Regions from separate parts of the Cytobacillus sp. FSL R7-0696 genome, predicted to be linked through region 3. Evidence: riboswitches for the same ligand, from Rfam matches in the RefSeq annotation. Region 3 holds a riboswitch; each other region holds the start of a gene.
What was found. A riboswitch is a leader RNA that binds a small molecule or an ion and turns the genes downstream of it on or off. The one in region 3 is predicted to bind S-adenosylmethionine.
Positions count from the first base shown of each region.

Region 1: it holds a riboswitch for S-adenosylmethionine, as region 3 does, so the genes downstream of both, MKX29_RS01110 (PLP-dependent aspartate aminotransferase family protein) here and metK (methionine adenosyltransferase) in region 3, are expected to answer to the same signal.
Region 2: it holds a riboswitch for S-adenosylmethionine, as region 3 does, so the genes downstream of both, MKX29_RS12855 (iron-containing alcohol dehydrogenase family protein) here and metK (methionine adenosyltransferase) in region 3, are expected to answer to the same signal.

Region 1 is NZ_JBBOWA010000001.1:223,622-234,396, reverse strand. Features, by position in the region: gene MKX29_RS01150 (helix-turn-helix transcriptional regulator) at 1-3, opposite strand, end outside; gene MKX29_RS01145 (hypothetical protein) at 155-337, shown strand; gene MKX29_RS01140 (FtsK/SpoIIIE domain-containing protein) at 512-1,378, shown strand; gene MKX29_RS01135 (replication-relaxation family protein) at 1,338-1,967, shown strand; gene MKX29_RS01130 (helix-turn-helix domain-containing protein) at 1,954-2,760, opposite strand; partial or broken gene MKX29_RS01125 (sporulation protein YhbH) at 2,951-3,109, shown strand; gene MKX29_RS01120 (MBL fold metallo-hydrolase) at 3,376-4,326, shown strand; gene MKX29_RS01115 (NUDIX hydrolase) at 4,360-4,986, shown strand; SAM riboswitch class I at 5,052-5,152, shown strand; SAM riboswitch class I at 5,333-5,443, shown strand; gene MKX29_RS01110 (PLP-dependent aspartate aminotransferase family protein) at 5,520-7,319, shown strand; gene MKX29_RS01105 (aliphatic sulfonate ABC transporter substrate-binding protein) at 7,344-8,336, shown strand; gene MKX29_RS01100 (ABC transporter permease) at 8,358-9,185, shown strand; gene MKX29_RS01095 (ABC transporter ATP-binding protein) at 9,198-9,926, shown strand; gene acsA (acetate--CoA ligase) at 9,948-10,775, shown strand, end outside.
Region 2 is NZ_JBBOWA010000001.1:2,504,237-2,515,011, forward strand. Features, by position in the region: gene MKX29_RS12825 (hypothetical protein) at 1-318, shown strand, start outside; gene MKX29_RS12830 (TetR/AcrR family transcriptional regulator) at 435-1,010, shown strand; gene MKX29_RS12835 (MMPL family transporter) at 1,099-4,203, shown strand; gene MKX29_RS12840 (methionine ABC transporter permease) at 4,295-4,966, opposite strand; gene MKX29_RS12845 (methionine ABC transporter ATP-binding protein) at 4,941-5,978, opposite strand; gene MKX29_RS12850 (MetQ/NlpA family ABC transporter substrate-binding protein) at 6,018-6,839, opposite strand; gene MKX29_RS12855 (iron-containing alcohol dehydrogenase family protein) at 6,836-7,951, opposite strand; SAM riboswitch class I at 8,043-8,158, opposite strand; gene MKX29_RS12860 (hypothetical protein) at 8,238-8,813, opposite strand; gene MKX29_RS12865 (GNAT family N-acetyltransferase) at 9,025-9,471, shown strand; gene MKX29_RS12870 (hypothetical protein) at 9,591-10,775, shown strand, end outside.
Region 3 is NZ_JBBOWA010000001.1:2,798,379-2,809,153, forward strand. Features, by position in the region: gene MKX29_RS14645 (hypothetical protein) at 1-805, opposite strand, end outside; gene MKX29_RS14650 (DUF6154 family protein) at 1,144-1,380, opposite strand; gene MKX29_RS14655 (hydrolase) at 1,470-1,832, shown strand; gene ytkD (RNA deprotection pyrophosphohydrolase) at 1,947-2,420, shown strand; gene MKX29_RS14665 (ABC transporter permease) at 2,445-3,251, opposite strand; gene MKX29_RS14670 (ABC transporter ATP-binding protein) at 3,217-4,008, opposite strand; gene MKX29_RS14675 (ABC transporter substrate-binding protein) at 4,076-5,074, opposite strand; gene MKX29_RS14680 (alpha/beta hydrolase family protein) at 5,194-5,958, shown strand; gene MKX29_RS14685 (DUF2584 domain-containing protein) at 6,028-6,270, shown strand; gene pckA (phosphoenolpyruvate carboxykinase (ATP)) at 6,622-8,205, opposite strand; SAM riboswitch class I at 8,593-8,718, shown strand; gene metK (methionine adenosyltransferase) at 9,020-10,219, shown strand; gene asnB (asparagine synthase (glutamine-hydrolyzing)) at 10,736-10,775, shown strand, end outside.

The DNA.
Region 1 (10,775 bases), 2.6 Mb from region 3:
CATATTATATCACCCATTATATTCATTCGGTATTTAAAACATTAATCCTTTCACAATTATATTGTGAAAATCCAAATATTTTTGTGAAAAAGAGGTACTATTTGTGTCATTCGCCCATACACTGTACTAGACACTGACGAAAGGGTGATGACAAATGGACCCGGTGACATTTGGGTTAGTAGCGATTGGAGTAGCTGGAGGTAGCTTGGTAGGGGTAACAATTATGGAGGGTTACGGTATTAAGATTAATCAAACAGCAATTAACTTGGCATTAGAGGTGACTAAATACGGGGGAATGCTCTATCTATTGAAGCACTTGTGGGCAATTTTTATTTGAGCCTCAACGAGAGAAACGAGGAAGAGGAAGAATACGATAAGTATTCTTAGTTGCTCTACAAATGACAAGAAAAATTAACTATGAAACATTGATAAATAAAAAAATGACATGTCACTGACCAGGAGACCCGATGACAAAGTGAGTGACAATGACACTGAATAGGAGAGTGACCTAATGTTAGAGTGGTTTATTCCGCCAGTCCTTGTGACTGCAGCAGCACTAATCCCATACAAAACTCTATCCAACTGGACATATGATAAAAAGGATTTATATGAAAACTCATGGCTCGTGCCAATAGGAAAAAAACGAAAAGTGATCTATCACCATTTTGACCATTATCCGCATTTGCTAGTAGGTGGGGCAACTAGGATGGGAAAAACAATATTTTTGAAAAGCATTTTTTCGTCATTAATACTTGGGAATCCTGACAGAGTGAAAATAATTATATTGGATTTAAAAGGAGGATTAGAGTTTTACAAATACCGCAACCTTCCACAAGTTAAGACTGTGGCAACTAGTTTAATTGACTCATGTAAGGTGCTGAATCATGTTTATAAACTTATCAAATTAGAGGAAGAACGCTATTTAAAGAATAACTGGACTAATGTCGCTGAGACACCAATTAAAGAACGTACATTTATTATTGTGGATGAATCAGCAGAACTTTCACCCAAATTAGTACCTAAAGAATTTAAAAAGCATGCCGAACTCGCACAAATATATCTCAGTGAAATTGCACGTATTGGTGGGGGATTAGGCTTTCGATTAATCTTGGCCACTCAATACCCTTCAAAGGAATCAGTCAGCATGAGCATAAAAATGAACATGATGGCACGTGTTGCGTTTCGGATGCCAGATATGGTAGGTAGTCGTGTAATCCTTGATGAAAAAGGCGCTGAAGAATTAGAACCGATACCAGGCAGGGCCATTTATAAATTAGCCCAATCACATGAGATTCAATGCCCTTATATCAATGACATACAAATAGGAGGTTTTCTGCATGAACTTCAACAAGCAAGAAAAGATTCTGATGACAATTGATAAATTAGGTGCAGTAACAGTTAAGCAACTTCATGATATATTACAACCTGGATCATATCGTCATACCTGTAGGTTAATTAATCAGTTAGAAGAGTATCTTCATGTTGTACGCTCTAATCAAAAAATAGTGTATCTCAATAAAGATGGCCGTAATTTAATTGGCTCTGATAAGGAAGTTAAAAAGTCTGTCTTGTTTGACCACATGCTTTTGTGCAACCAGGCTTATGTCCATTTTAATTGCCCTCTGGATTGGAAAAGGGAATATATTATTGAGACATCACAAGAGCCAGAATATAGTTTTGGAATTCAGATAAAAGGATTAACTGTGGTTAACAAGCAAACACTTATCCCTGACGCTGTATTTAGCCGTAATGGGTATGTTTATTTAATCGAGATAGATAACACCAGGTCTATGCAAGACAACCGTAAAAAGATAAATAAGTATCGAGAGATGTGGCAAGAAATCGGCAAGCATTTTGGGCTGATGCCTAAATTAAGCATTTTTACTTTAAGTGATCAACGGAAACACGAGTTTGAGAAATTATGTACTAAGATGCCAGTAGAGATACTAACCTTTAACGAGACATAAATGCGTCATCAAAATAAAGCTTATCCATAAGATTATTAACAATGCCGTTAAAATAAGCAAATTCCCCTTTAATCATTTTTGCACCAGACTTTATTTTCATTACAAATTCCTTAAATGCTTGTACACCAATTTCAAGCTCTTGATCTTCAGTAAAGGCTCTTAAACCGTTCATATGGTCTACTACTCTATTACATTGTTTAACTACTTTCCAAAATTCTTCAATAGCTTTAGCTTCAGAATAAAAGTACCTTGTTAACTCAGCGAAGCTTTTTGGTACCCAATGAGCAATAAAATTTGCAGATGACAACTTAACGCTGTTATTACGTTTAGTATTATTAATAAGTTGTTTTAAAGAACTAGAAGTTGTTTTAATGGTAGGACACTTCTTGGACTTTTTAGCAGGTTGCTTGTTGGTCACTTCTTCTTTTATAGGCAAAATAATAACTGCATTAGCAGTTTGTAACATGTTCTTTTTACGCTTCATTTCTACCTGGCGGATCATGCCCAAGTCAACTAACTTTTTCATTAATCTTTGTACAGTCTTATAGGATAATTCTAACTTTTTGGCAATCGTATTTTTAGACATATAGCTCACGCCAATTTGCTTGCAGCTATGACGTTTTAAAATCTCTAATAAAGCAATTAGTCTCTTCTGTACGTCAGCTCGCTTAACAGACACAGTTATGACGTCTCTATATTTACGTACTGCCTTGTTCATTAGTTCTATATCATTAAATGACGCAAGGTTACTATATGATTCTTCTTGTGCAATTACATCAATACGGTTTTTCATTTCCCTGGCTCCTTTGAATACAAAAAAGCAACGGCCATCATCAGACAAACCGTTGCTATGGGACCTGGAATGTAATAAAATACATCTAAAGGTACAGCAAATGTTTGCCTATCGTGAGTAGGCGGACGATGTAAGAGTGTGGGGACACTACTTACATACGCTGTGCTTTTTATTTTGGATATAGGGTATACAGTTAAACCAATATAACCGCCATTCTACTTTAATGTCAGCATACAAAAATATAAAAAATGATTTGTTCCGTTATTATATTTTAAAGCAGAAGGCTGATGTATTCCATGCGATGAAAGGCTTTTTTAAAGAACAAGAACAGAAGGAAAAGTTAGCGTAATGAGAGCCTGTTTTGAAAGGTTCGCAACTAAGTTCTGAAGTGTAATAGCTTACTTACGAGCGTTTCGGAGGCAGGTTTTGAAAAATGATGAGAACAAAGCAATCGAGCTTTTTAGTTATATCACAGCGATTGATGCTGTGTTTTTTTTTGCTCAACTGACTAAGCACTAGGTAGATTTGAGCACTTTTATCTGTAATTCTTTTAAGTAGCTCTCTTCATCTACTTATGTCATAATTTTCATAAAGAGTAATATGGAGGGGTTTCCTTTGCACAAAATTCAAGATTTAGGTAATGATATTCAACTGATTGATTTAATGGATTTACAAACACCTGAGCGTACGGGGGCGTATATATTAGGTGCTGAAGAATTAACAGTGATTGAAACAAGCGCTAGTCCTTCGATTCCTCACCTTATAGAAGGGTTGCAAGAATTGAACATTAACCTAGAAGATATCAAGCATATTATTGTCACCCATGTACATTTAGACCATGCTGGTGGAACTGGTTTGTTCTTAGAACAATGTCCAGAAGCAAAAGTATATGTTCATCCAAGAGGTAAACGGCATTTAGCTGACCCTAGTAAATTAATTGCTGGTGCTAGAATGGTATATGGCGATGAGTTTGATCAACTATTTAATCCGATTGTGCCAATTGATGAGAAGAGGTTAGTCGCGATGGAAGAGGGACAATCATTGGATATCGGTGGACGTTTGTTAACTTTCTATGATACCCCTGGCCATGCAAAGCACCACTTTTCAATCCATGATTCGAAAAGTAATGGCTTCTTTACTGGCGATACAATTGGCGTATTTTATCCTGGCATAGCAAGAAAAGGATATCCATTAGTCCTGCCATCGACTTCTCCTAATCAGTTTGATCCAGAGGCGATGTTATCTTCTGTTGAAAAAATCGAATCACTTCAACCACAACATATCTTTTTTGGGCATTATGGTGAGGGCCCTGAACCAAAGGATGTTTTTACACAAATTCGTTATTGGTTACCTATATTTACTTCAGTTGCAGATGACGTTTTTCTCCAAGGAAATGACATAATAAAAATGCAGGAAGCCATACAATCGGAATTGTTGGAACAAGTAAAACATTATTTATTAACAGCGCACGATGTTGAACTTAGTGCAGAGGATAAGAAGCTAATAGGCTTAGATTTAAATGTCTGCACAATGGGGATGATTGATAGATTGCAGAAAGAGAAATAAAGATTTAAGTCGTGTGGTTTGGAGGTAATTAACATGGATTTGGAAGAAATAAGATCAGAGATACAGCATCGTCAATCAGATATATTGGGTAGCTCTAGATTGGTTAAATTCGCTGTTCTTCTTCCCCTAATAGAAAAAGATGGAGAAATACATATTTTGTTTGAAGTACGGTCTTTATCTATGAGAAGACAGCCAGGGGAAATTTGCTTTCCTGGGGGGAAAATGGATCAAGACGATGTGGATTTGATTGAGACGGCAAAAAGGGAGACCAGTGAAGAGTTAGGTATCCCAATTGGAGAAGTCTCTGTTTTTTCAGAACTTGATTATGTAGTGACACCTTATGATACAGTGATTTATCCGTTTGTAGGCACAATAGAGAGCATCAGTGATCTTAAGCTAAATCCAGAGGAAGTGGATCAAATTTTCACAGTACCACTTACTTATTTTTTGAAAGAGGGACCATCAATTCATTATATTGAGATGAAGCCAGAGCCTAATAGTAGCTTCCCTTATCATCTCATTCCTAATGGGGAAAAATATAAATGGCAAACGCGAAGGATGCAAGAAATTTTTTATACTTATAAAGGTCATGTGATATGGGGGTTAACAGCTAAGATACTGTATCATTTTTTGACACTTATCCAGGATGAAAATAAATAAATTTTCAAAATGTTATTGACGATTCCCTATAAAAGGGTATATGATGTTAAACAAATAAATAGAACTTCTTATCCAGAGAGGCGGAGGGACTGACCCAGTGAAGCCTCGGCAACCAGCAATCTTTTGTATGGTGCCAATTTCAGAGGATATTATCCAAAGATAAGGAGAAGGTGAGCGTGTGAATTCAAAGCCCTTCTGCCCTTCTTGGTGGAAGGGCTTTTTATGTGATAGAGCCAATATTTTATTGGAATATAAAATATATTCAGATTTTATATTGACGACAATTTGTTTTTTGGATATAATTCTATTTGTAATTAAAGTATTAACGCTTTAAAAAATAAAATATTTCTTATCGAGAGTGACGGAGGGATCAGGCCCTATGAAGTCCGGCAACCTTCAAGCAAATGCTTGAAAAGGTGCTAAATCCTGCAGGCAGTGAATGTCTGGAAGATAAGATGAGGCAACCCCCTCTTCTTATGAAGAGGGGGTTATTTATTTTAATTATCCGACTAAAAAGTAGAGGAGAGTATATAATGACGAATCAATTTAACACTTATGATGATGAGACGATTTTATTACATGGAGGTCAATCACCAGACCCGACAACGGGATCTCGTGCAGTTCCTATTTATCAAACGAGTTCATATGTTTTTCATAATACAGATCATGCGCAAAGCCTATTTTCATTGGATGAGACGGGAAATATCTATTCACGAATCGGTAATCCAACGGTAGATGTATTAGAAAAACGTATTGCTTTATTAGAAGATGGGGTAGCGGCAGTAGCGACTTCATCTGGAATGGCAGCTATAGCTCTTTCGATTATGAATATTGCCCAAGCGGGTGATGAGATTGTTGCAGCTTCGAACCTTTATGGTGGAACATATAATCTTTTTGCTATAACACTTCCGAAATATGGGATTAAAGTTCATTTTGTTGATGGTTCTGACCCTGAGAATTACCGTAAAGCGATTACGCCAAAAACTAAGGCTTTATATGGAGAGATTATTGGGAACCCAAGTCTTCATGTCCTAGATGTAGAGGCAGTTGCAAATATTGCTCATGAAAATGATATTCCTCTTATTATTGATAATACTTTCGCTTCACCTTATCTTTGCAAACCAATCCAATGGGGTGCAGATATTGTCATTCACTCGGCAACAAAATGGATTGGAGGTCATGGAACAACAATTGGTGGACTTGTAGTTGATGGCGGACGATTTAATTGGAATCATGATAAGTTTCCTGGTTTTACTCAGCCAGACCCAAGTTATAACGGTATTGTTTATGCGAATGAGTTTGGTACTCTCGCTTTCAGTACAAAGCTTCGTGTTCAGTTGCTGCGCGATTTTGGGTCATCATTAAGCCCACATAGTGCATTTCTTTTACTCCAAGGATTGGAAACACTCCATTTACGTATAGAGAAACATACGGAAAATGCAGCGAAGATAGCTCATTTCTTAAACGCCCATCCAGCTGTCGATTGGGTCGCATATCCAGGTTTAGCAGAGCATCCAGCGCATGAACTCGCGAAGAAATATTTAAACACTGGCTTCGGTTCCATTGTGAACTTCGGTATTAAAGGTGGTCGAGATGCAGGTAAGAAAGTAATAGATACCATTGCATTGTGGTCTCATGTAGCCAATGTAGGGGATGCGAAGTCACTCATTATTCATCCGGCTTCAACCACACATCAACAGTTAAGTGCAGAAGATTTAATTAAAAGCGGTGTAAGTGAGGAGCTCATACGTTTATCAGTTGGGATTGAATCGGTTAGAGATTTAACCAATGACTTAGATCAAGCCTTCTTTGAAGCGACTGGTATTTCTTCGAAGGGAGAACAAAAAGGAGAAACAGCAGTAAATGATGAAGGTGTTATTCGGTGGGCATTACAATCATCCTCATTAAAAGAAGATGTGGATGGCGAAGAGGTGCAAAGAGCAAAAAGGATTGCTGTTGTTGGTTTAAGTGGAAATCCTGCTAGACCAAGTTACCGTTTAGCAAGAAAAATGCAAAGATTAGGTTATCAAATCGTGCCAGTTAATCCAAGAGAAACAGAAGTATTAGGTGAACAGGCATATCCAAATTTAAAATCCATTCCTTATACCATTGATATTGTGCAAGTATTTAGAAGCCCTGAAGCTGCGATAGAAGTGGCGAAAGAGGCAGTAGAAATCCAACCAAAAGTGTTCTGGCTGCAAGAAGGTGTCATTTCTCCAAAAGCAGTTGAAATAGCAAAAGAAGCTGGACTTGAAGCGGTACAAAATCGCTGCACATATAAAGAGGCACAGAGATTAAGAGGTTCTATTGTAACCTTTGCTTGTGAAATTTAAAACCGAGGTTGAGGAGAGTCATCAATGAAGAAATGGTTCGTATTTTTAATTGTCGTTTTATCAATTGGATTCATTAGTGCTTGCGGGGATAGTGAGGCCAGCACTAATGATAGCAATGGCGAAGGAAAACCAGAAAAAATTGTTTTAGACTATGCCCATTATTCTCCAACAAGTGTCATTTTAAAGAAATTCGGTTGGGCAGAAGAAGCGTTTGCCGAAGATGATATTGATGTTGAGTTTGTCCTCAGTCAAGGGAGTAATAAGGCACTTGAGTTTCTTAATAGCAGCAGTGTTGATTTTGGTTCAACTGCAGGTGCAGCGGCATTAATTGCAAAAGCAAATGGTGCTCCAATTGAATCAGTCTATATATACTCAAAACCAGAATGGACGGCATTAGTTGCACCGAAAGGATCAGCTATCAAATCGGTTGAAGACTTGAAGGGAAAGAAAGTAGCAGCAACGATTGGAACAGATCCATATATCTTTTTACTGCGCTCTTTAAATGAAGCCGGATTGACATCAACGGATGTAGAAATCGTTAACTTGCAACACGCTGACGGTGGAACGGCATTAACAACAGGGCAAGTAGACGCTTGGGCTGGTTTAGATCCACATATGGCTAAATTAGAACTTGAAGCAGGCACAGAATTTATTTATCGAAATATCGACTTTAACACGTATGGCACATTAAATGTGAGAAGCGAATTTGCTGAGAAATATCCTGAACAAGTAAAAGAAGTAATTGAGCTTTATGAAAAAGCTCGTACGTGGGTATTAGAAAATCCTGAAGAAGCGGCAGAGATACTGGCAGAAGAAGCACAAATCACCCTTGAGGTAGCGAAAAAAGAATTAGAGAGAAATGACTTTAATGAGCCAATTCCTGGTGAAGTGCAAATAGAAGCATTAAATGCGGCTGGTGAGGTTTTAAAAGAAGAAGGCATTATTAAGAGTGATGACGTAGGTAAAGTGGTTGATGAATTAATAAACCCAGATTTCTCAACAGAGGTCATTCAGTAGGGTTGGTAAAGGAGAATGAATATGAAGGAAGTCATAGCGATCCCAAAAGTAAATGAGGGTAAGGAGAAGCATAGAAAAATTAATCCTAGTATTCAAAGGGTGTTACTTGGAAGTATCGTGCCAATCTTACTTATTCTTGCATGGGAGTACTTGAGTCGGATCGGTGTGTTCCCTCCTCATTTACTCCCGGCTCCATCAATCATTTTGCAATCACTTATGACAATGACGACAGATGGAAGTTTATGGACACATACGAGCATTACATTATATCGCCTTGTGCTTGGTTTTTTATTTGGCACTGTTGCAGCATTAATTATTGGCGCCGCTGTTGGCTACTTTTCCACAGTCGAAAGTTTATTAGATCCACTAATTCAAGCTTTTCGTTCCATACCTTCATTGGCATGGGTGCCCTTATTTATTCTCTGGATGGGAATTGGAGAACCTTCCAAGGTGGTTTTAATCGCTGTCGGTGTTTTCTTCCCAGTTTATTTAAATATCGTTTCAGGCATTCAAGGAATTGACCGTAAACTAATTGAAGTGGGGAAAATCTATCATTTTAGCTCATGGCAATTAATTTCGAAGATTATATTACCAGCAGCTTTGCCATCTTTTTTAGTAGGGCTGAGAAGCGGATTGGGACTTGGTTGGATGTTCGTTGTTGCAGCTGAATTAATGGGAGCTTCTACAGGTATTGGTTACTTGCTTGTTTATGGCCAAAACACTTATGCACCGGAATTAATTATTTCTAGTATCGTCTTATTTGCCATATTAGGAAAAATAACAGATGCCATTTTAAAAGGTTTAGAGACAAAAACATTGCATTGGCAAGATACGATCGTCAAGAAGTAGGAGGTGGCAAGATTGTTATCAATTGAGCGAGTGTCTAGAACTTTTTCAAATGGAACAACGGGATTCAAAAATATTGACTTGAAGGTAGAACAGGGTGAAGTCATTGGGATTTTAGGAACAAGTGGTTGCGGTAAAAGTACGCTCTTACGTGTATTATCCGGCTTGGATAAACAATATGATGGTCAGGTTGTAATAGATGGCGAAACTGTCCATGATGTTCATAAGAAAATCGGGATGATTTTTCAGGAACCTAGACTGATGCCTTGGTTAAAAGTTTATGACAATATTGGATTCGGTCTACAAAAAAAAGTTCAAAGTAAAATAGCGCAATATATTAAAGCCGTTGGGCTAGTAGGGTTTGAAAACCATTACCCGAAAGATTTATCTGGCGGGATGGCGCAAAGGGTGGCCATTGCCAGAGCTCTCGTTACCTCACCAGAAATATTACTTTTAGATGAACCGTTTAGTGCATTAGATGCTTTTACAAAAATGCAATTACAAGATTTATTACTGAATCTCTGGCAAACCTATCAATCAACTATCCTCTTAGTAACGCACGATATTGATGAAGCATTATATTTAGCCGATCGCATTATTATTCTTAGGGGACAGCCGGGAGAATTATATCAAGAAATAAAAATTGATAAATCAAAACCAAGATCAAGAGTAGATAAAGATCTTGCTGTACTAAAAGATGAGATTTTGCAATTATTAGATTTATCTCATTCGAAAGCAATCTAAAAATAAAGGAGCTAATGACTTATGACAGTGATAGAGCGGCAACAGCTTGCCCCCATTGAAGGAGATTACAACTTAACGAACTATGAAGAGGCATGTCAAAATATTTCATGGGATGAGGTTAAACAACAGTTTAGCTGGAGCCAATCAGGTCTAGTCAATATGGCTCATGAATGTATTGATAAACATGTGGTTGACGGTTATGGAAACAAAATAGGATTGCATTATGTGAATGGTGCATATGAAGAGACATACACATTCGCAGAGATTAAAGAAAAAACAGATCATATCGCCACCGTTTTAAGGAACCAAGGGGTGAAAAAAGGTGATTTCGTTTTTATTTTTCTACCTAAACACCCCGATTGTTATTTTACAATGATTGCCACCATTAAACTCGGCGCAATTGCGGGTCCTCTTTTTGAAGCATTTATGGAGGAAGCAGTAAAAGATCGAATCTCTGATTGTGATGGAAGGTTTTTGATTACGGATACTGACTTACTTAATAGAGTACCCAAAAACGAACTACCTTGTTTAGAGAAGATATTTCTTACTGATGCGGATGACGTACAATTATTAGGTGAAAAGGAAATTTCTCTCATCAAAGAATTAGAGAAAACAGTAAAGGAAGAAGATATCACGACGTGGGTTGATCTTGAGCATGGTTTAAACATCCACTATACAAGCGGTTCAACGGGAAAGCCAAAAGGAATTATTCATGCTCATAGAGCGATGGTTCATCAATATCAAACAGGGAAATGGGTACTGGATTTAAAAGATGATGATGTGTATTGGTGTACCGCACATCCAGGTTGGGTTACGGGAACTGTGTATGGCATTTTTACACCTTGGTTG
Region 2 (10,775 bases), 290 kb from region 3:
AAAGAACTGCGCGTAAACCATGAATACGCGCACAAGCGAGCAGGAGAAGCCAAAGAACTGCGCGTAAACCATGAATACGCGCAAAAGTTAGAAGTGGCAAACAAAGAACTGCGCGTAAACCATGAATACGCGCAAAAGCGAGGATTAGCAAACAAAGAACTGCGTGCAAATCAAGAATACGCGCAAAAGCGAGGAGTAGCAAAGAAAGAATTGCGCGCAAACCATATACGCAAACTCCACAAAAACGTAGATGGTGTGGTAAAAAGTTGTTTGTGTACAACTTCCTATAATCATGGCAAGTCTGCCATTTTTACTTAAAGTCCAAATACCTCTCTCTTTTCTCTTGTAAAATATAAAAAAATATATTATTCTATTCCCAAAAGGAATGAATGTTCATTCCGAATCATATATTGACTAAAGTGAGGAGCGAGTATATGACGGACGCAAAAAAGTCGAAGCGGCAAGATATATTGGATGCCGCGATTGTTTTATTTGCAGAGAGGGGGTATAACGGGACGACGGTACCAATGATTGCTGATGCTGCAAAGGTTGGGGCAGGAACGATTTATCGTTATTTTGATCATAAAGAGAACTTAGTTAATGTGCTCTTCCAGGAAAAACTAAATGCGTTATTTGAACAATTATTAAAGGATTATCCGACTGATGCAAGTATCCGTGAACAATTTCATCATATCTTTGAGAGTATTCACCACTTTGCGATGGGAGATACACATGCGTTACATTTCATTGATTCTCATTGTAATGAAATGTTTTTAACAAAAGAGAGTCAGGAACTTTTTGATGCGTTTATAGAGTATATCTCTAATGTTGTTAGGGTTGGTCAAGAAAGAGGAGAAATTATTGTTCTACAAACAGAGGCTTTGATAGGTGTTGTTTATGGTGCCATTGTACAAATATTAAAAATGGTGCGGGCAGGAACGATTGATGGTAGTTCTCCTTTAATGGATAACTTAGAGGAATGTTGTTGGAATGCGATTAAAGCCAACTAGTTAAGCTAGCTTGAAAGTTGATTTCAAGCTGAACATAAATAGGAATGAATATTCATTCCGTATATAAAAAAGAGAAAGGAGCCAGAACGTGTCAAAGTTTAAAAATGTAAGAACCCTATTATTTTTCGGGTGGGTTGTTATCTCAATATTAAGTTTCCTTTGGATGCCGAATATGGATGACCTTGTTAGAGAAAAGGGGCAAATAACCATACCAGATAATGCCTTAAGTAGAGAAGCTTCACATATGTTAGAGGAAATGGATGAGAATGCAAATACGTATGATTTTATAGCAGTAATAGGATCAAAAGATGGCAAGAAAATGTCTAATCAGGAGAAAGAGGAATTAGATAAACTTCTTTCAGAATTAAAAGCCAGACAATCAACACTTGGCATCGAAGAGATGACAACGCATTTAGATGGTGAAGAAGCAGCCTCGGTTCTAACAGCTGAAGATGGTTCGACCATACTAGCGCAGATTTCTATTGACCGAGAGCAAGGAGAATTACAGGAAGTCGCTAATTCTCTTAGAAGTGAGCTCATAACAGATTCACTCCAGGTTTCTATTACTGGCAACGAACTTGTCATGGAAGACTTTGTTCAGGCGACGCAGGATGGGATTAAGAAAACCGAGGCAATTGCCGTCGTATTCATCCTACTCGTATTAATTCTTGTTTTCCGTTCACCGATTATACCGTTTATCTCATTATTATCTGTGGGTGTATCCTATATCGTCTCTATGTCTATTATTGCCAACTTAGTAGAATCATTTAATTACCCATTTTCAAATTTCACGCAAGTATTCTTAGTAGTGATTTTATTTGGAATAGGTACGGACTATAATATTTTACTTTTTACGAGGTTTAAAGAAGAGCTGAGTAAGCAGGAATCCATTTTAGAGGCACTGAAAGTTACCTATCGTACGGCAGGAATTACTGTTTTATATAGTGGTTTAGCGGTATTTATTGGTTTTATTGTATTAATGTTTGCTCAATTTAGCTTGTATCAAGCTAGTTCGGCAGTAGCTATTGGTGTAGCAGTCCTTGTCGGAGTGTTGTATACATTTAATCCATTTTTCATGTACGTATTAGGGAAGAAAATGTTTTGGCCATCTAAGAAATTTGATGGTCATGCAGACAGTAAATTTTGGGGATTTCTATCAGGACATTCAATAATGCGTCCTTTTCTCTCATTACTTATTGTCCTCCTTATCTCTTTGCCATTTGTATTCAAATACTCGGGAGAATTAAGCTATAACGACCTTCTTGAAGTAGATGATTCTTTTGAATCAAAACAGGGGATCAATCGGATAGAAGACCATTTTCCTTCTGGGTTCTCAGCACCGGCAACATTAGTTATAAAAAATGAGCAATCACTCAATCAACAAGAGTCATTGCAAGCGATAGATGAATTGACAGAGAAAATATTAGCTGTAGATGGCGTATCCAAGGTACAATCTGTAACAAGACCAGCTGGAGAAAAAATACCAGAACTCTATTTAAATGATCAAACAGATCAATTAAATCAAGGGATTGGGGATGCTAACAAAGGGGTAGGATCGATACATGATGGTTTATCTTCTGCTGAAGGAGAATTATCAGCCAATCAAAATAGTAATCAATTAGAAGATGTGCAAACACTCATTGATGGAACAACAAATGCTAAAAACGGAGCGTCGACCTTAGTTGAGGCACTGAATGAATTAACAACTGGAATTCAATCAGGTAGTAGTGGGGCAAGTGAGTTAAATCAAGGGGTTGCAGATGTGAAGGCAAGTGTGGAACAGCTTTCTGGTGCAACTGGCACATTATTGAGTGGCTATACAGAACTGCAAACAGGTCTTTCGAATACAGGCAATGTATTTTCGCAGATGAATACTGCTGTAACAAGCATGACTTTAGCATTTACGCAAATTGAGCAATCATTAACAAACTATATTGAAGAAAATCCCGAAGCTGCTTCAGATGAACATATGCAATTAGCATTAGGAACAGCAGGGGAGGCGAAGCAACAAGTTGAGGAGTTAAATGCGCAATTAGAAGCTGTCCATCCGCAATATGAAGGAGCGATGACGCAGTTTGCAGAAGCGAATGCAGGACTAGAGCAAGTGGATGCTGGTTTAGAAAAACTGCAAAACGGTTTAGTTGCATTAGAGTCAGGCGCAAATGAATTGCAAGCAGGGTTAGCAAATGGTGCAAATGCATCAGACGAAATGGCAACAAAAACGGGTGAATTAGCGTCTGGTTTAGCTCAAATTAATGAGGGGCAAACCATGCTCCAAACAGGTTTAAATGATTTAAGTGAGAAAATGGTGGAGTTACAAAAGGGATTAGCAGAAAGTACAGATGGACTAAATCAAGTAGGAGAAGGTTTACAGGATGCAAATAAGTATCTTAGTGGCTTAAGTGACTCGAAAGCTTCAGAGAAATTCTTTATTCCAGAGGAAGTGTTAAAAGGAGAGGAATTCCAGCAAGCACTTGATATGTATGTATCAGATAATCAAAAAATGACGACGTTGACGATAGTGTTAGAAGAAAATCCTTATACAAATGAAGCGATGAAGGTAATGGAGGAAGTCAATCGTCAAGTACCGGCAAGCTTGAATGCAACCATTTTACAAGATGCTGAATATGCAATCGGTGGGCAAACACAGCAAAATCTAGATTTACAAAATATTGCTACAGAAGATTTCGCTCGAACGGCAACAATAATGTTAATTGGCATTGGCATTGTTCTAATGGTCATTACCCGTTCTGTTATGCAGCCGTTATATATTATTGCTGCACTTCTATTAGCCTACTATACTTCATTAGGTATTAGTGAATGGATGAGTCAATCTATTCTCGGCGTAGGTGAACTCGCCTGGAATGTGCCGTTTTTTGGCTTTATTATGATTATCGCTCTTGGGGTCGATTATAGTATCTTTCTTATGATGCGTTTTAATGAAGTGGATGGTAATCCAGTAAATGCGATCTTAACGGCAGCGAAAAATATAGGTGGAGTAGTGATATCGGCCGCTATTATTTTAGGAGGAACCTTTGCTGCATTAATCCCTTCAGGTGTTATTACACTGATCGAAGTGGCGCTAGTTGTGATAATTGGGCTAATCATGCTGAGCTTGCTTATGCTACCAATCTTAGTCCCATCATTTTTAGCAATTGGGGAGAAATTAAAGAGAAGAAGAGAAGAGAGATAAAGTTAAGAGGAACAATTTCATCTCCAGTTTTCTTAAGAATTTGCAAGCAGAAATAAGAAAAGAGCCGAACATTCGCTTCGGCTCTTTTGTTTTAATCTTTCTTTAACTTCGCAGCCCAGAAATTCCCTAATGACTGTAATCCTTGTACTAAAATAATCAGTAAAATGACTGTGACATACATCACATCAACTTCATATCTTAAATGTCCATAACGGTAGGCTAAGTCACCAAGTCCTCCGCCGCCAACGAGTCCTGCCATTGCAGTAGCACCAATTAATCCAATTGTTGCAATCGTTAGTCCAAGAACGATTGAAGAGCGAGATTCTCTAACCAGTACATTCCATATAATATGTCTTGTTTTAATTCCCATTGCTTCATAGGCTTCGACAACCCCACGGTCAACCTCAAGTAATGCTGATTCCATTAAGCGTGCAATATATGGAGCAGTATAAATAACAAGTGGGACAATTACGCCTTTTACACCAATCGATGTACCGACAATAAACTTGGTAAACGGTAGAATGAAAAATAATAAGATAATAAAAGGTACGGAACGAATGACGTTAATTACTATGTTGAGCACATTATATACAAATTTATTATCTAGGGCTTTACCTGGTCTAGTCAAAACAAGAAGAATCCCTAATGGTAGCCCGATCAGAATGGAAATAGCGAGAGAGATACCAACCATTTGGAAAGTTTGTATCGTTGATTCCCATAAATCAGCACCCCATGCATCAAGAAATTCGTTGATGGCGTTCATTGAGTGTCACTCCTTCCACATGGACTTGTTTCTCTTGTAAAAATTGTATGGCTTTGTTAATTTCTGCTGTATCGCCTTTAAAATGGACAAGCAACTGTCCGAATGCTTCATCTTTTAATCTTGTAATATTACCAGATAAGATATTAGGGAAAATATCATATTTTTTTGTTACTAATGCAAGTGCAGGATCACCTGATGATTCACCAAAGAAAGATAATGTTGCCACTTGGCCACTTTCACTTAATTCCTCTAATAGATCATCGGGGATATCATGTGAAAATAAGCTATTAACGAATCTTTTTGTTGTACTGTGTTGAGGAGAGGTAAAGATATCCTTCGTTCGCCCCTCTTCAATAATTTCCCCATTTTCCATAACGGCCACACAATCGCAAATCCTTTGGATAACATTCATCTCATGTGTAATAAGGAGAATCGTAATTCCTAATTCTTTATTGATTTTTAAGAGCAAATCAAGAATTGCCTCTGTTGTATCTGGATCTAAGGCGCTTGTTGCTTCATCGCTGAGTAATACTTCTGGTTCATGCGATAATGCACGTGCAATAGCAACCCTTTGCTTTTGGCCACCAGATAACTCAGCTGGATAAGCATTTTGTTTTTCACTTAAACCGACAATCTCTAAATATTTATTAACGCGGCTCTTTACTTCTTTCTTATCTAATCCTGTTAGTTTAAGAGGGATAGCAATATTATCATAAACTGTTGCTGTTTTTAATAAGTTAAACCCTTGAAAAATCATGCCGATATGACTTCTTGCTTCACGGAGTTTTCCTGGTGTCAGCGTGGTTAAATCCACCCCATTAACTTTTACAGAACCACTATCAGGTTTTTCAAGTAAGTTCACACAGCGAATTAATGTACTTTTACCAGCGCCGCTGTATCCGATAACCCCGTAGATTTCGCCTTGATTCACTGATAGTGAGACATCCTTTAATGCATGGATGCTTCCTTGTTTTCCTGTAAAGGTTTTGGTTATATTCTTAAGCTCTATCATGATTTGATGCTCCCTCCGTAACGCTCATTTTTAATCATTTTACCAAGAGACGATAACTGATCCGTCAAATTCCTCTTCAACAAACTTTTCAATTTCTTCACTGCGGTAGATATCAGCTAATTTTTCAAGAATTTCATCATCTTTATTCTCCGTACGGACAGCAGCGTGGTTTACGTAAGGTGAATCTTTAGGCTCGATAAAGATAGCGTCTTTAGAAGGAACAAAACCAGCTTCAATCGCAAAGTTCGTGTTAATAGCTGCAGCGTCAAGCTCTTCTAGCTGACGAGCGATTTGAGCAGAGTCAAGTTCAATAAATTCATAGTTACCATTGTTTTTTTCAATATCACGAACTGTTGAATTAATACCTGTTTCAGGATCTAATTCGATTAATCCAGCTTTTTCAAATAGTAATAGAGCTCGGCCACTATTTGTTGGGTCACTCGGAAGACCGATTTTTGCGCCGTCTTTTAATTCAGCTACATCTTTTACATTGAGTGCATAGATGCCCATCGGGAATGACACGGTATCAAAAGATTTAACTAAATCTAAATTTCTATCTTCTTTAAATGCATTAAAATAAGGCTCTGTTTGAAAAATGTTTAAGTCAATCTCTTTTTCAGCTAATGCAACATTTGGCATCACATAATCAGTAAATACTTGTGGTTTAATATTGATATCTTCTTCTTTAGCTAATTCAATTACTTTTTCTAAGATTTGCTCATGTGGACCTGCAGTGACACCAATGACTAATTCTTCATCGTCATATAACCCTTCTGTAGAGTTGCTGGCTTCATCACTACCACATGCAGCTAAGCCTGTTAAAGATAATAAGAATGTTCCAGTTAATAACCATTTTTTCATGATGTTTGAACTCCTTTTTGTTCATTTTGTTTCTCTAATAATCGAAGTGCTTGTAAAACAGATTGTTCACTTATCTCGTTTTTCATAAAGTGAATCGATTCAGTTGGACGTATCGCCTTTTTCACAATTGTTTTCATTAATTGCTCGTCATTCACATCTATATTTAGAGTAGAGAGACTACTTGGCAATTGCCAGCTCTCATAAAACGGGAGAAGGTAATCAACTTCCGTCCATTTTTCTTCAATGGCCAATTGACCAAGAATCCCGTAAGCGACTAATTCCCCATGAAGGAAATCTTTGGCTGCATTCGCTACGGTTAGTCCATTGTGAAGCGAATGGGCACCAGCGATTCGTCCTGCCTTTTCGCCGAATCCACCGACCATACCCCCAGTCATGATAATCGTTTCAATCACTCGAATAAGTGCTGGTGAGGTTTCGTTTTTTGCTACTGATTGTAGTGCTGCTTCACCATCATTAAGCAATGTATCTCGGCAAATTTTGGCTGAAAATTGCGAAACTTGTTTAGGTACAGGTAGTGTTTTTTCATGGTAAAGACTTTCAATTAGAGCTTCAGCTTCATAAAATTTGGCTAATGTATCCCCAATTCCTGCTTTTAAATAAGTAATAGGCGCTTTAGCAATAATTTCCGGTTCAATCAATACGAGGGTTGTCGCAATAGGAAACTCGGTATAATGAGTAAAGCTGCCTTCTTCATTATAATAAACACTTAAAGGTGTCCATGCGGCACAGGTAGCTGCGATTGTCGGTATAAGAATGGATTGAACAGATGCTTCAATCGCAACTGCTTTTGTTATATCTAATGCTGTCCCACCACCAATACCAATTACGCCATTAGCACCATCATTTGTTAATAATTCTTGGATGTCATGGACCTTTTTTAAGGTAGTGTGACCATCTATGTAATGAAGGTGAATGTTGTTATCTATTACTTCCTTGGGCAAGTAGGGCTGCACGGCTTGCCAAGCTTTTTTACCGGTTATGATATGGTATTTGGAAACAGAAATATCTTTAAGTAGGTCGGGGAGTTCTGTTAGAATGCCTGAACCTAATAAATAATATCCTGGAGCCCCTTTTACGATTGTTGCAGTCATTTCTTCTCCTCGTTTCTCTTTTGATGTAATTATAAAAACAAAAATGCCTCTCATCATGAGAGGCATAAATATACTAGAATAGTAGTAACCTCTCTCATATATCAAAATACCAAATAGTATTTTGCAGGATTTAGCACCTGTTCATATGGGTATATGAATGGTTGCCGGGCGTCGCAGGGCCAGTCCCTCAGCCGCTCTTTATAAGAGAAAATGCTTTATTAAATTATATTCATAATATTATCTATTACATGAAAAGTCAATAACATAATTGAAATTAATCTTTAAACTAGTGATGGTGTTCTACTTGTGGGGTGTTTTCTTCAATCGGATGAATTGAGTTCTTCGCTTCTTGATGAATTCCCGATGCGCAGATAATGGCGATGCTTAATAGGAATGTTAGATAGAAGGGCACAGGTCGATTTTTCAATGCTTCCTTTAATGAATGTTTTTTGTGCATGAGAAGCATCATGGCAAAAATACTAATTAAATAAATCAGATCCATGCTAATGATCATAAATGTAACTTCGCTTGGTACTAACATAATACCTAGCATTGCCCCCATCATACTTCCCATGAGACTTGACGCTTGAGCTTCAACGAGTCCGTTTGTTTTAAACGGTAGTCCTATAAAAATGGCAATGACAGCGCTAATGAGAATAGATAATACAGTTGCTTTAGCCATTTCTGGTAACCACACAGATATAATCAAACCGATTGTTAAGCTACTCGTCATACCAACCACCATGGGAATACATTTAGAATATTGGGTAGCTATTTCTTTGTTTTTTCTAACGGCACTAATAAAGAAAAAGAAACTGTAGCCGACAACTAAAAAAAGACTGAACAAAGCAAGCATATTCAAATTACCCTCCTTTAGATGCTCATAAAATATCTCGATGCCTCCTTTCATATATATTTTGTATCGTAGTGATTATGTCAGTGCAATGGTAAGAAACTTTTTATACTGTTCATTCGTAAATAGGTAAAGCAATATTTTTCAAACTAAAAAAAGTGGTAGTCTTAGTTTATAAGTTTTCATTCAGAACAGTTTGACAAAAAAAAGGAGTTTTTACATGGGGGAAGAAATAAAGATTAGACCGATACATATAAATGATGCAAGAGATATTCATGAAATGCATAGGCAAGATGCTATTATCGAACAGACAATGGCCTTATCATCGGGGAGATTAAAAGATATTGAAGATTATATTGAAGGACTTACAAAAGAAGACCATGTATTTGTTGCAGAATATAACGGTCATGTTCGAGGGGTAGCTTCCTTAGAAGAGAGAAGTGGAAAGTTGAGATATAGCGGTAATGTGTCCATCTCTATTAATGAAGAAGTACAAGGAAGAGGGATTGGTAAGACGCTTCTTGAGCGAATAGTAAAGCTTGCCGATGAAGAGTTAGGGCTCATCAGATTAGAGTTAGATGTATGTGCAGATAATATAAGGGCGTTGGCGTTATATGAAATGTTTAACGAGGCTTTGTCTAGCTCCGGACGCCCTGCGCTTTTCTAATTTTATAGATGTCATTATTATGGGAAGAATTAAAGAGAACCTTTAAATAGAAACGATCTAATGTTAAAATTTCACTTCCTGCACGTTAATTAAATCATAACTAAAGGAGAACAGCTGCTTTGAATCACTTAATAATGGAACAACTAAAAACCTATTTTAAAGGAATCAACCCAGATGATTTAGTTATGGAGCAGATGGAATTTGAAGAAAATGTGTATGATATCCTGTTGGAAGATTGGGGAGAGTCAATTGGCTCGGTTCGTATGGATGAATTAGGTGTGGCAGAGTTTTTCATTTATACGGATGAACTAGATGAAATTCCAGGGGAAATGAGTAAGTTTGATATGATCATGCAAGCAGAGCATTTTATAGAAAGGTTCTATGATTCGACTTTCAGACATGGGTTATATTTGTCAGCATATATTGACTTAGGTGAATATCATATGATTTTATATAATCGCAAAGATGAGCGATTGAATAAGGAACTCCCTCATTCTGGAATTAGTTTTACAATGCTTAGTAATGGGGTTTTAAGTGCAGTCGAAAGAGAAAGCATGGATTTTGAACTTGTCTATCCAAAAACACTGATTACGAATGAAGAAGCAAAGCGGATTTATTTAAATCATTTAAGGATTCTACCTGTTATTGCAAAGTATGATAAAGACATATTTGTTAATGGTGATGATGAGTATCACTATGTTTATCAGTTGGAGGATTTTATTCTTGGTGTTCACACAAATGGGGGGGTGCTTACCTCGGATTCGTTTGGTGTAGGCAAAACGCTGGTGACATCCTTACCCCATTTAGCCGAATTTATAGATATTTATACTTTGGCGGGAATGACGGAAGACCATATGCTTGTAGCTGAAGCAAAAAAGAAAAGTGGTAGACTAGAGGTGTGGAGTAAGTTACCTAAAGAATCCTTACGGGTGAGTGAGGAAGATTTATTAGATGATGAATTAGACATCCCTGGTGCGATAAAATTTGTATTCAATGCGGATGGAAGACTGCTTAAATTAATGGGCTTAGATGATTCTGAAACGTTTGCTTCTAGACCTGTTAATTCGAAAGTGGCGCTTTTAACTGCTACATCAGTGTTACAAGCAGTTTGTGATAACCCTCATGATTATTTTAAACTGCAACAATTAGACGATCATGTTATAAGTCAAAAACCCGCAAACGGCATATACGATTTTACGTTTATTCGACAAGAAAGAGGCGTTCAAGTAGCTGATGCTTTTGTTCATATTCAAATAGACGATACAGGTTTGGTGAAGTATGTAGATGTAGATAGTGATGTCCTC
Region 3 (10,775 bases):
AACTATGGAACTCCGTCGAGATGAGTAGCGATTCGAACAAAATCGCGACTAAACTATGGAACTCCGTCGAGATGAGTAGCGATTCGGGCAAAATCGCGACTAAACTATGGAACTCCTTCGAGATGAGTAGCGATTCGAACAAAATCGCGACTAAACTTTGGATCTTCGTGGAGATAAGTAGCGATTCGAGCAAAATCGCGACTAAACTTTGTATCTTCGTCGAGATAAGTAGCGATTCGGGCAAAATCGCGACTAAACTATGGAACTCCGTCGAGATGAGTAGCGATTCGAGCAAAATCGCGCCTAAACTGTGGTTCTTCGTGGAGATAAGTAGCGATTCGAACAAAATCGTGACTAAACTATGGAACTCCGTCGAGATGAGTAGCGATTCGAACAAAATCGCGACTAAACTTTGTATCTTCGTCGAGATAAGTAGCGATTCGGGCAAAATCAAGACTAAACTATGGAACTCCGTCGAGATGAGTAGCGATTCGAGCAAAATCGCGCCTAAACTGTGGTTCTTCGTCGAGATAAGTAGCGATTCGAACAAAATCGCGACTAAACTTTGTATCTTCGTGGAGATAAGTAGCGATTCGAGCAAAATCGCGACTAAACTGTGGATTTTCGTCGAGATAAGTAGCGATTCGGGCAAAATCGCGACTAAACTATGTTTTCCCGTTGAGATGAGTAGCGATTCGAGCAAAAGCCCGACTAAACTGTGGAACTCCGTCGAGATAAGTAGCGATTCGGGCAAAATCGCGACTAAACTATGTTTTCCCGTTGAGATAAGTAGCGATTCGGGCAAAAGCCCACTAAACTGTGAATCACCGTCGAGATAAGTAGCGATTCGAGCAAAAGCCCACTAAACTGTGAATCACCGTCAGCGATTCCATCATCTTCCCGACTCAACGATGCATCTCATTCAGATGAGTCGTAATTCCAGCATTTACTTGAATCAACATCAAGCGAGAGAAGACCAAGATGCTTCTACCATGCCACTAACTAATTTGGCAATACAGCAGGGTTAAAGATAAATGGGTGAATATTCAGCTTCACTTTTAAACATGACACCAAGTTTAGCCTTATTTCCGAACCTATCCCTTTCTGTACCATGCCACTTTTGTATCCGAGGCCTATGTAGACTCAATGATAGTTTTGAGGCTTTGTAAAATCACTTTCTGCAAATTTTCCTTTAAGGGATTCAATAACGTAAAGACCCATTAAATTATATAGTTCTTGGTTATCCAGTTCTTGAATTAATGTAAGGATATCTTCTCGGGACATTTCCTCTAAGAAAGCAAACGTAAGCATATCAATATCTTCTTCGTCACCTGTAAGCTTATTACGATAATAGTCGTACAGTTCATCAATAATTTTCATTATTTGCACCTGCCTATTTTCTTCTTATTTTACGTTTAGTATATGTTAAGTTCATGGTTTTGCTCATTTTTCGTATAAATTCATTCATAATGAGGGAAACAAATAATAAGAAGAAAGGGGCTGAAAGTGTGGATCAGAAGAAAACTTATTATATTACGGTGAATGATGGTGAAATCTCACAAAGTTCTACTTCCTCATCATGGAATTTTAAAATAGAGGCAACTGATGATGAAATTATCGAATTAAGAGAGTTGTTTGATCAAAATTACTCAACAGAATGGGAAGGTTTTTTCCGGGCTCATGTCCCTTATTTACAGTATCATTTCGACAGGCAAAATGATAAGTATGATGATGGTTTAACGCAAATATATAGCGCCATTTATCGATTAGGCGATGAAGAAGCGAAAAATCATATTGTCAATATGGGGATTCTTCCCCCTGAACAACAATAAAGCTGTGCTCTAAACACCGTTATAAATATTGACGGTGTTTTCACCTTTTCCTGTACGTTACGTTTCTTTCAAAGTAAAATATACCAATAAGTATATGTAAAGTGAGAGGATTAAATGGAATATTTTATCGATCAGAACGGGAATCGTGTAGCACTCTCATTTAATGAAGAAGGATTTGAAATGGAGCCGCGTCATGTGTTGGTGTTATGTAAAAAAGGCGATGACTGGTTATTAACGAACCATAAAGAAAGAGGATGGGAGTTTCCAGGTGGAAAGGCGGAGGAAGGAGAAGATATATATTCAGCTGCAAAGAGAGAAGTAAAGGAAGAAACCGGAGCAGTCTTGTCTTCTATTGAACATATTGGTACATATCAAGTAATGGAAAAACATCGTTCCTTTATAAAGGCAATCATGTTTGCAGAGGTTGATTATTTGCAAAAAGTAGACCATTATTTCGAAACGGATGGTCCAAAATGGGTAGCGATTAATCAGCTCATGAGGGAGATTCATCAACCCAATTATAGCTTTATAATGAAAGATCGAGTAGTCGAGAGAAGTGTAGCTTATCTACAAAATCGCTTGAAATAAAGGGCTGCACGCTCATGCAAGCCCTTAGTTGTTTTTTATTAATTTCTTCTCTAAAAATTCTACTGCTTGATACATAATGGTAGCTAATACAGCTATGACAAGCAGAGAGAGCATAACTAAAGTAAAGTTAAATACTTGGAATCCGTAAATAATCATATAACCTAATCCTTTAGAGGCGACGAGAAACTCCCCGACGATCACCCCGACCCAAGATAAGCCTACATTGACTTTAAGTGTGGAAATAATTACAGGAAAGGATGACGGAAGAATGGCTTCCTTAAATATTTGGAAGCGGGTTCCACCAAAAGTTTGAAGCACTTTAATATAATTTGGATCTACCTCTCTAAAAGATGTATAAACGACGATGGTTGTGATAATAACGGAAATAATCGTTCCCATTGCTACAATCGACGTGAAGCTAGGTCCAAGAGCGACAATTAAAATCGGTCCTAAAGCCACTTTCGGCATACTGTTTAAAATGACGAGATAAGGGTCTAGAACCTTAGAGAGAAACGGTGACCACCATAGAATCGCAGCCAAAATCGTTCCCAATAATGTCCCTAAAATAAAACCGAGTATGGTTTCTGATAAAGTAAAACCTAAATCAAAAAACAGCGTACCATCTTGAACTTTAATTAAAAAGAGCTCCCATACTTTTGAAGGTGAACTGAAAATGAGAGGGTCGATCCACTTGTTTCTACTGGCAATCTCCCAGCCCGAGAAGAAAATAAGAAAAATAACGAGTTGATAAAATCGTACCCAATACTTTTCTTTCTTAAGGGAGCGGATATACGCATTATGGAGTGCTTTTGTGTGACTCTTGTGATCCAAGGGACTCCATCTCCTTCCAAATCGTTTGAAAAATTTCTGCATTCATTGGGTGGTTTCTTGTATCAAATGGAGAGCATTCTCTTAATTCCTCAGGTATTTCAAATACTTTATGAATCTTACCAGGGCTTGGTGCGAATAAATAGATACGATCGCTCATCGCAATTGCTTCACCGATATCATGTGTCACAAGAATAGCTGTTTTTCCAAATGATTTTAATGTGTCAGATACTAGATTTTCTAAATGCAATTTTGTTTGATAATCGAGAGCGGAAAATGGTTCATCTAACATGAGAAGTTTAGGTTCTGTTGCCAGCGTCCTTACAAGTGCTACCCTTTGTCGCATGCCGCCTGATAATTGTTTAGGGTACAATGACTCCACATCTGATAAGCCCATTTGCATTAATAAATCTTTTGCATAAGCTTTTTTTTCTTCATCTAAGTGATGATTGATCTTTAGACCCAAAAGAATATTTTCCTCAATGGTTTTCCAAGGGAATAGATAATCTTGTTGCAACATATATCCTATTTCACTCTTTAATGTAGCTACCTGTTTTCCTTCTAACTCTACACGGCCCTCCGTTGGTTGGAAAAGACCAGCAATGATAGATAACAAGGTTGTTTTGCCACATCCGCTCGGTCCTAAAAATGAAATGAATTCTCCTTCATTCACTTGAAGTGAGATATTAGAGAGAGCCGTCACTGCATTTGATTTCGTAAAGTAAGTATGATGAATATCTTGCACTTTTAAGAATGTCATCTTGCAGTCTCCTCTTTTTTTCTGGATGGTTGAGCGAACAGACTCATTCTATCCGCTCCACATAGTACTATTCTTTAATCACTTTCTCGGCAATGGATGTGTTGACAAGAGTTTCATAATCCACTCGAGCAGGCAGTTCACCTGCTTCATCCATAATATTTTGCAAGTTCTCCCATTCTTCTTTTTCTAAAATAGGATCGGTCGCAAAGGACCCTTGACTTTTATAACGATCAATTGACATGGTTAAAATTTCTAAATCGGTATTATCAAAGTATTTTGTAATGATTTTAGCTGTTTCTTCTGCTGAATGTTCATCTACCCATTGTTGCGCTTTATAGATGGCACGTGTAAATTTCTCTACTGTTTCTTCGTTTTCATTGATGAAGCTATCCTTTGTCATATATGCTGTATAAGGAAGGTGGCCAGATTCTTCACCGAAGGAAGCGACGATATGTCCAATGCCTTCTTTTTCAAACACACTCGCAGTCGGTTCGAATAATTGTACAAACTCACCAGTACCAGATGAAAAGGCAGGAGCGATATTGGCAAAATCAATATTTTGAATTAGCTCTAAGTCAGCATGTGGATCAATATCATGTTTTTTTAACGTATACTCACCAGCCATCTGCGGCATGCCACCTTTTCTTTGCCCGAGGAAGGTACTCTTCTTTACCATATCCCAAGTGAAATCTTGGATATCTTCCCTTGCAACAAGGAAGGTGCCATCTGTTTGCGTCAGTTGGGCAAAATTAATGACAGGATCATTTGCCCCTTGCGCCTGAACATAAATGGATGTTTCAGAGCCAACAAGAGCAATATCAATACTATCGGATAATAGCGCAGTCATCGTTTTATCGCCGCCGGCAGTCGTGGTTAACGTAACATCCAAACCTTCCTCTTTAAAAAATCCTTTTTCAATTGCAACATATTGGGGAGCATAAAAAAGAGATCTTGTGACCTCACCGATACGTATTTTTGTCACATCCTCTTTTCCACAGGCTGCAAGAGGAATGAGTAAAACAGAAATACAGAGAAGCATGAAGCCCCATTTAAGCCATTTTTTCATTTGAGAACCTCCTCATTCAATGTTTCTTAGATTTTTGCATCTAAACTATCTTATGAGGGTGAAAAATTTGTGTGATTGCCCATGTGAAATTTTTACTATATGTAAAGGAGGGAAAAGCATTGATAATCGATAAATGGCGGTTTCCATCTCCGCATCCTCAAGTGAAATTATCAATCATTACATACTTATCTAATGACCTAAAAATTAAAGGTCTATTAGCTGAACCAGAAAATAAAAACGTATCAGAAGGGTTTCTATATTTAAGAGGTGGGATTAAGAATGTCGGTAAAGTGCGCCCAAGTCGGATTGTGCAGTTTGCCCTCCAAGGTTTCATCGTATTTGCGCCTTTTTATCAGGGCAATCAAGGAGGGGAGGGAAATGAAGATTTTGCAGGTGATGATCGTTATGACGCTTTTTCAGCTTTTCAACTTTTAGCGGAACACCCTCGGGTAAAAAGGGTACATGTCTTTGGGTTTTCTAGAGGAGGTGTAATGGCGTTATTAACAGCCTTACATATGCCTGAAGCGGCGTCAGTTGTTACGTGGGGTGGTGTAAGCGATATGTTCCTCACATATGAAGAAAGAGTGGACTTGCGTAAAATGATGAAACGGGTCATCGGTGGAACGCCCCATAAATACCCAGAAAGATATGAATATCGGACGCCATTATATGAACTTAATCAACTGCAAGCAAATGTATTAATTATTCATGGGGTCTTAGATCATAATGTTTCTGTCGAGCATGCCTTCCGCTTAGAGAAGCGATTAAAAGAGTTAGGTAAACCTGTAGATACATGGTATTTTAAAGAATATACGCATTATTTTCCGCCAGCTATCAATAGACAAATTGTCCGTGATCTTGGGCGGTGGATGAAAGAACAATAAGCTTTATTGTATAGAGATTGTAAGATACAATAGTAATATAAAACTCGATGAACAAGGAGCAAAACAATTATGGGGATGCCTTTAGAATTAAATACAATGATCGTTACGAAAGGAAGAGAAGAGAGGCTAAATGAAAACCTTTTTACATTAACAAAAGAAGGATACCGCCTCTACCCACTAAATATTCCACTTGAAGTAAAGAAAACAAGAGACGGTGAAATCAGTGGAATGGGAAGTATCCAAAAGTTAGAAATGGAAAATGATTGTACGAAAATCTTTTATCAACTGATTTCGCTAAAAACTACAAATTAATTTAAAAATTGGCCCGACTGCTTTTGCAGTGTTGGGCTTATTTTGTATACAGATGTCTATTGAAACTCTGCATGAATATAAATATAAGTATTTATTAAGCAGTGACGAATTTAAATTAGAAGCTAATTTGTAGACTCATATCAAAGGGCGAATATTGGATACATACAAGCCGTCGATTGCAACTTGGTGAGATTAGCACTTACTAATCGATCCACCTGTGTTAATCGCAATTAGTAAATCGAAGCCCGTTGATGCGGTATTTTGACCCTCAAATATAAACAGTGGGTGAAGAGTGAAGTGAAATTATTGTAACAAAAAACCTTCGAGTCGGATGCTCGAAGGTTTTTTAAATTAAGCAATAGGACCGCCTTTTTCAGCGATTTCACTAGAGATATTACCGAATTTCTTGAAGTTTTCACGGAATTCATTTGCAAGTTCTTTTGCTTTTACATTATATGCATCTTGGTCTGGCCAAGTTTTGTTAGGCAATAGTACTTCATCTGGAACTCCAGTTACGTGTTGAGGGATTTCTAAACCGAATACTTGGTCAGTTACTGTCTCAACAGAATTTAGTTCGCCTTCTAGAGCAGCTTCAACCATTGCTCGTGTATAAGCAAGCTTCATACGGCTGCCTACACCATATTCGCCACCAGTCCAACCAGTGTTTACTAGGAATACTTTCGCGTTATGCTCGTCAATTTTTTTACCAAGCATTTCTGCATATTGTTGAGCTGGTAATGGTAAGAATGGTGACCCAAAACAAGTGGAGAAAGTCGCTTGTGGTGAAGTAATACCACGCTCAGTACCAGCCAGCTTAGAAGTGTATCCACTTAGGAAGTGATACATTGCTTGTTCTTTATTCAATTTAGAGATTGGAGGTAATACACCAGAAGCATCAGCTGTTAAGAAGATGATAGTGTTCGGGTGACCTGCAATACTTGGGTCAACAATATTGTCAATTGCTTGTAATTGGTAAGCCGCACGCGTGTTTTCTGTTAGCGTATTGTCCGCATAATCTGCTACGCGTGTTTCTTTGTCTAATACAACATTCTCAAGTACTGCGCCAAAACGGATGGCATCGAAAATTTGTGGTTCTTTTTCACGTGTAAGGTCGATACACTTCGCATAGCAACCACCTTCAATGTTGAATACTCCATTTGGAGACCAGCCATGCTCATCATCACCGATTAAACGACGGTTTGGATCAGCTGATAATGTTGTTTTACCAGTTCCGGAAAGGCCAAAGAATAAAGCAACATCACCTTCGCGGCCAACATTGGCTGAACAGTGCATAGGGAGAATCCCATTTTCAGGAAGCATGTAGTTCATAACAGAGAAAATAGATTTTTTCATTTCACCAGCATACTCAGTACCACCAATAAGTACAATACGGCGTTCGAATGAAACGATGATAAAAGTTTCTGAAGCTGTACCGTCAACTGCTGGGTCTGCTTTGAAATTAGGAGCTGAAATAACTGTAAATTCAGATTCGTGATCTAATAAATCTTCTTCTGTAGGACGAATAAATAATTGGTGTGCAAAAAGGTTATGCCAAGCATATTCATTAATTACTTGGATTGGCATACGGTGTTTTTTATCCGCACCAGCAAATCCTTTGAATACGAAAACTTCTTCTTTCTCTTTTAAGAAAGCAATCACCTTGTTGTATAAGTTATTGAAGACTGCTTCAGAAATTGGTTGGTTCACACTTCCCCAGTCAATTTTATCTTTAGAGCTTGCTTCTTCAACAGTATATTTGTCTTTAGGTGAACGACCTGTATACTTACCTGTTGTCGCGCGAATTGCACCAGTAGATGTAAGAACACCTTCGTTTCTGTTTAATACTTTTTCAACTAGTTGCGGAACAGATAATTGAACTTGGATGTTTTCGCCTTTTAGTAAATCATTTAACTCAGTTATCGATACAGAATTCATCTGATGAATACCTTCCTTTATATAATATTATTTAAGAGATATGCATCTCAGTCGCTATTTGTGATTATTTCTTCAAAAATAGTATAACACATTTATTCATTCAGTCTATACTATATAAATCATTTTTATATAATTAATGAAATTGTCACAAATACAGGCAGTATTCATTATAAATAGCTTTTGCAAATTTAAAAAGGATAATCAGCAAATTTATTGTAATTTTTATATATATTAAGGAAAAAGAACGGTATGATCTTAACTAAAATTATCCGTTATCAAAACTAAAGTTTATAGAGTCGGATATGACAATTTTTACATTGAATTGTTAATGAAAAACATTTGACTATATTCCATGTGTAAGTTATGATGAATCCTTGAACGGATACTCTCTTATCCCGAGCTGGTGGAGGGACAGGCCCTATGAAACCCAGCAACCTGCCAACTACATTTTCATGAGCAAAGGTGCTAACCTGATGCAAGGATTTATTACTCACTATCCTTGAACGATAAGAGTGAAAGGCGCGAATCATTTTGCTTCAACCTTTTCACTAAATCAGAGAAGAGGTTTTTTTTCATGCTTTTTAACATGATGTTGGCGAATACGAGGAGCGGCTTTTGGAATGTACTATTTATGTATGGGGAAAAAGACCAACCATTTTATTCTCAATATTCCAAGTTAGCGCATAGGTTATTAAGGGTATGAGATAAACATTGGCCCATAAATAATGAAGATTCAAATAAGGGAATGAGTTCCGTATCAAAAATAAAGACTATAATAAAGTCTTATTGATTCGATAAATAAGGAGGAAGTCAGATGTCAACAAAACGTAGATTGTTTACTTCTGAATCAGTAACTGAAGGTCATCCGGATAAGATCAGTGACCAAATATCTGATGCAATATTAGATGCTATTTTATCACAGGACCCAAATGCGAGGGTTGCTGCGGAAACGTCTGTTACTACAGGTCTTGTATTGGTTGCAGGAGAAATCACTACATCCACATATGTAGATATTCCAAAAATCGTTCGTGAAACCATTAAGGAAATTGGTTATACACGTGCAAAATATGGCTTTGACTCTGAAACATGTGCTGTATTAACTTCTATCGATGAGCAGTCAGCAGATATTGCTATGGGTGTAGACCAAGCATTAGAAGCGCGTGAAGGACAGATGACTGATGCAGAAATTGAAGCCATTGGTGCTGGAGATCAAGGTTTAATGTTTGGCTTTGCATGTAATGAAACAAAAGAGCTTATGCCATTACCTATTTCATTAGCGCATAAACTTTCTCGCCGTTTAGCTGAAGTAAGAAAAGAGGAAATCTTACCTTACCTTCGCCCAGATGGTAAAACACAAGTAACAGTAGAATATGATGAAAACAACAAACCTGTACGTATTGATACAATTGTTATCTCTACGCAGCACCATCCAGAGATCAGTTTAGAGCAAATTCAACGCAATTTAAAAGAGCATGTAATTAACCCAGTAGTTCCTACTGAATTAATTGATGAAAACACAAAATACTTCATTAACCCAACAGGTCGTTTCGTTATTGGTGGACCTCAAGGTGATGCTGGCTTAACTGGTAGAAAAATTATCGTTGACACATACGGTGGTTATGCACGTCACGGTGGTGGTGCATTCTCTGGTAAGGATGCAACGAAAGTTGACCGTTCAGCTGCTTATGCAGCTCGCTATGTAGCAAAGAATATTGTTGCTGCTGGACTAGCTGACAAAGCAGAAGTACAATTAGCATATGCAATTGGTGTTGCTCAGCCGGTATCCATCAGTATTGATACATTTGGAACTGGAGCAGTATCTGAGGATGTTTTAGTTGAAGTTGTTAGAAACAATTTTGACCTCCGTCCTGCTGGCATTATCAAAATGCTTGATTTACGCCGTCCGATTTACAAGCAAACAGCTGCTTATGGACATTTTGGCCGTACAGATATTGATTTACCTTGGGAGCGCACAGATAAAGCGGAAGAATTGCGTAAGGAAGCTTTAAAATAAATTAGAAAAGTTATGGCTGTAGAAAACTCCTTTAATGAGTTTTCTACAGTTTTTTTATGTGGGAAAGGGGCTATCATTAAATTTTAATAGACCTACAATTGAGGCGAAGGGATTAGCTCGTATATCAAGAAGTGGAATGGTCAAATATAGCGGCGCAAAAGTGATTCGCTCATACATCAGAAGTGAAAAGGACCGAAGATAGTAGAGCAATAGTCGTTTTTTTAGATATTACATTAGCAAAATAAATATAATATTTTAGACTACCGATATTTTACAGAAATCCTTAAGAAAACGATTTCATAAAAATTTAAAATGAATGTCATCTTTTCGTCTTAAATTGTGGGTAAGGAATAAACAACCTTAAGTATATGAAGAAGAAAACATGAACATACTGCCTAGCATAAATCATTCCATTTTTTTTTTCGAAAGGTGAAACTTTTTAAAATAACTTATCGTCTATACAAGGTATGGGAAAAAATACAAACTAGATGAAATAAAAAGTAGGTGACGTACATAATGTGTGGTTTTATTGGTTGTATACATGATCAAGCACAAA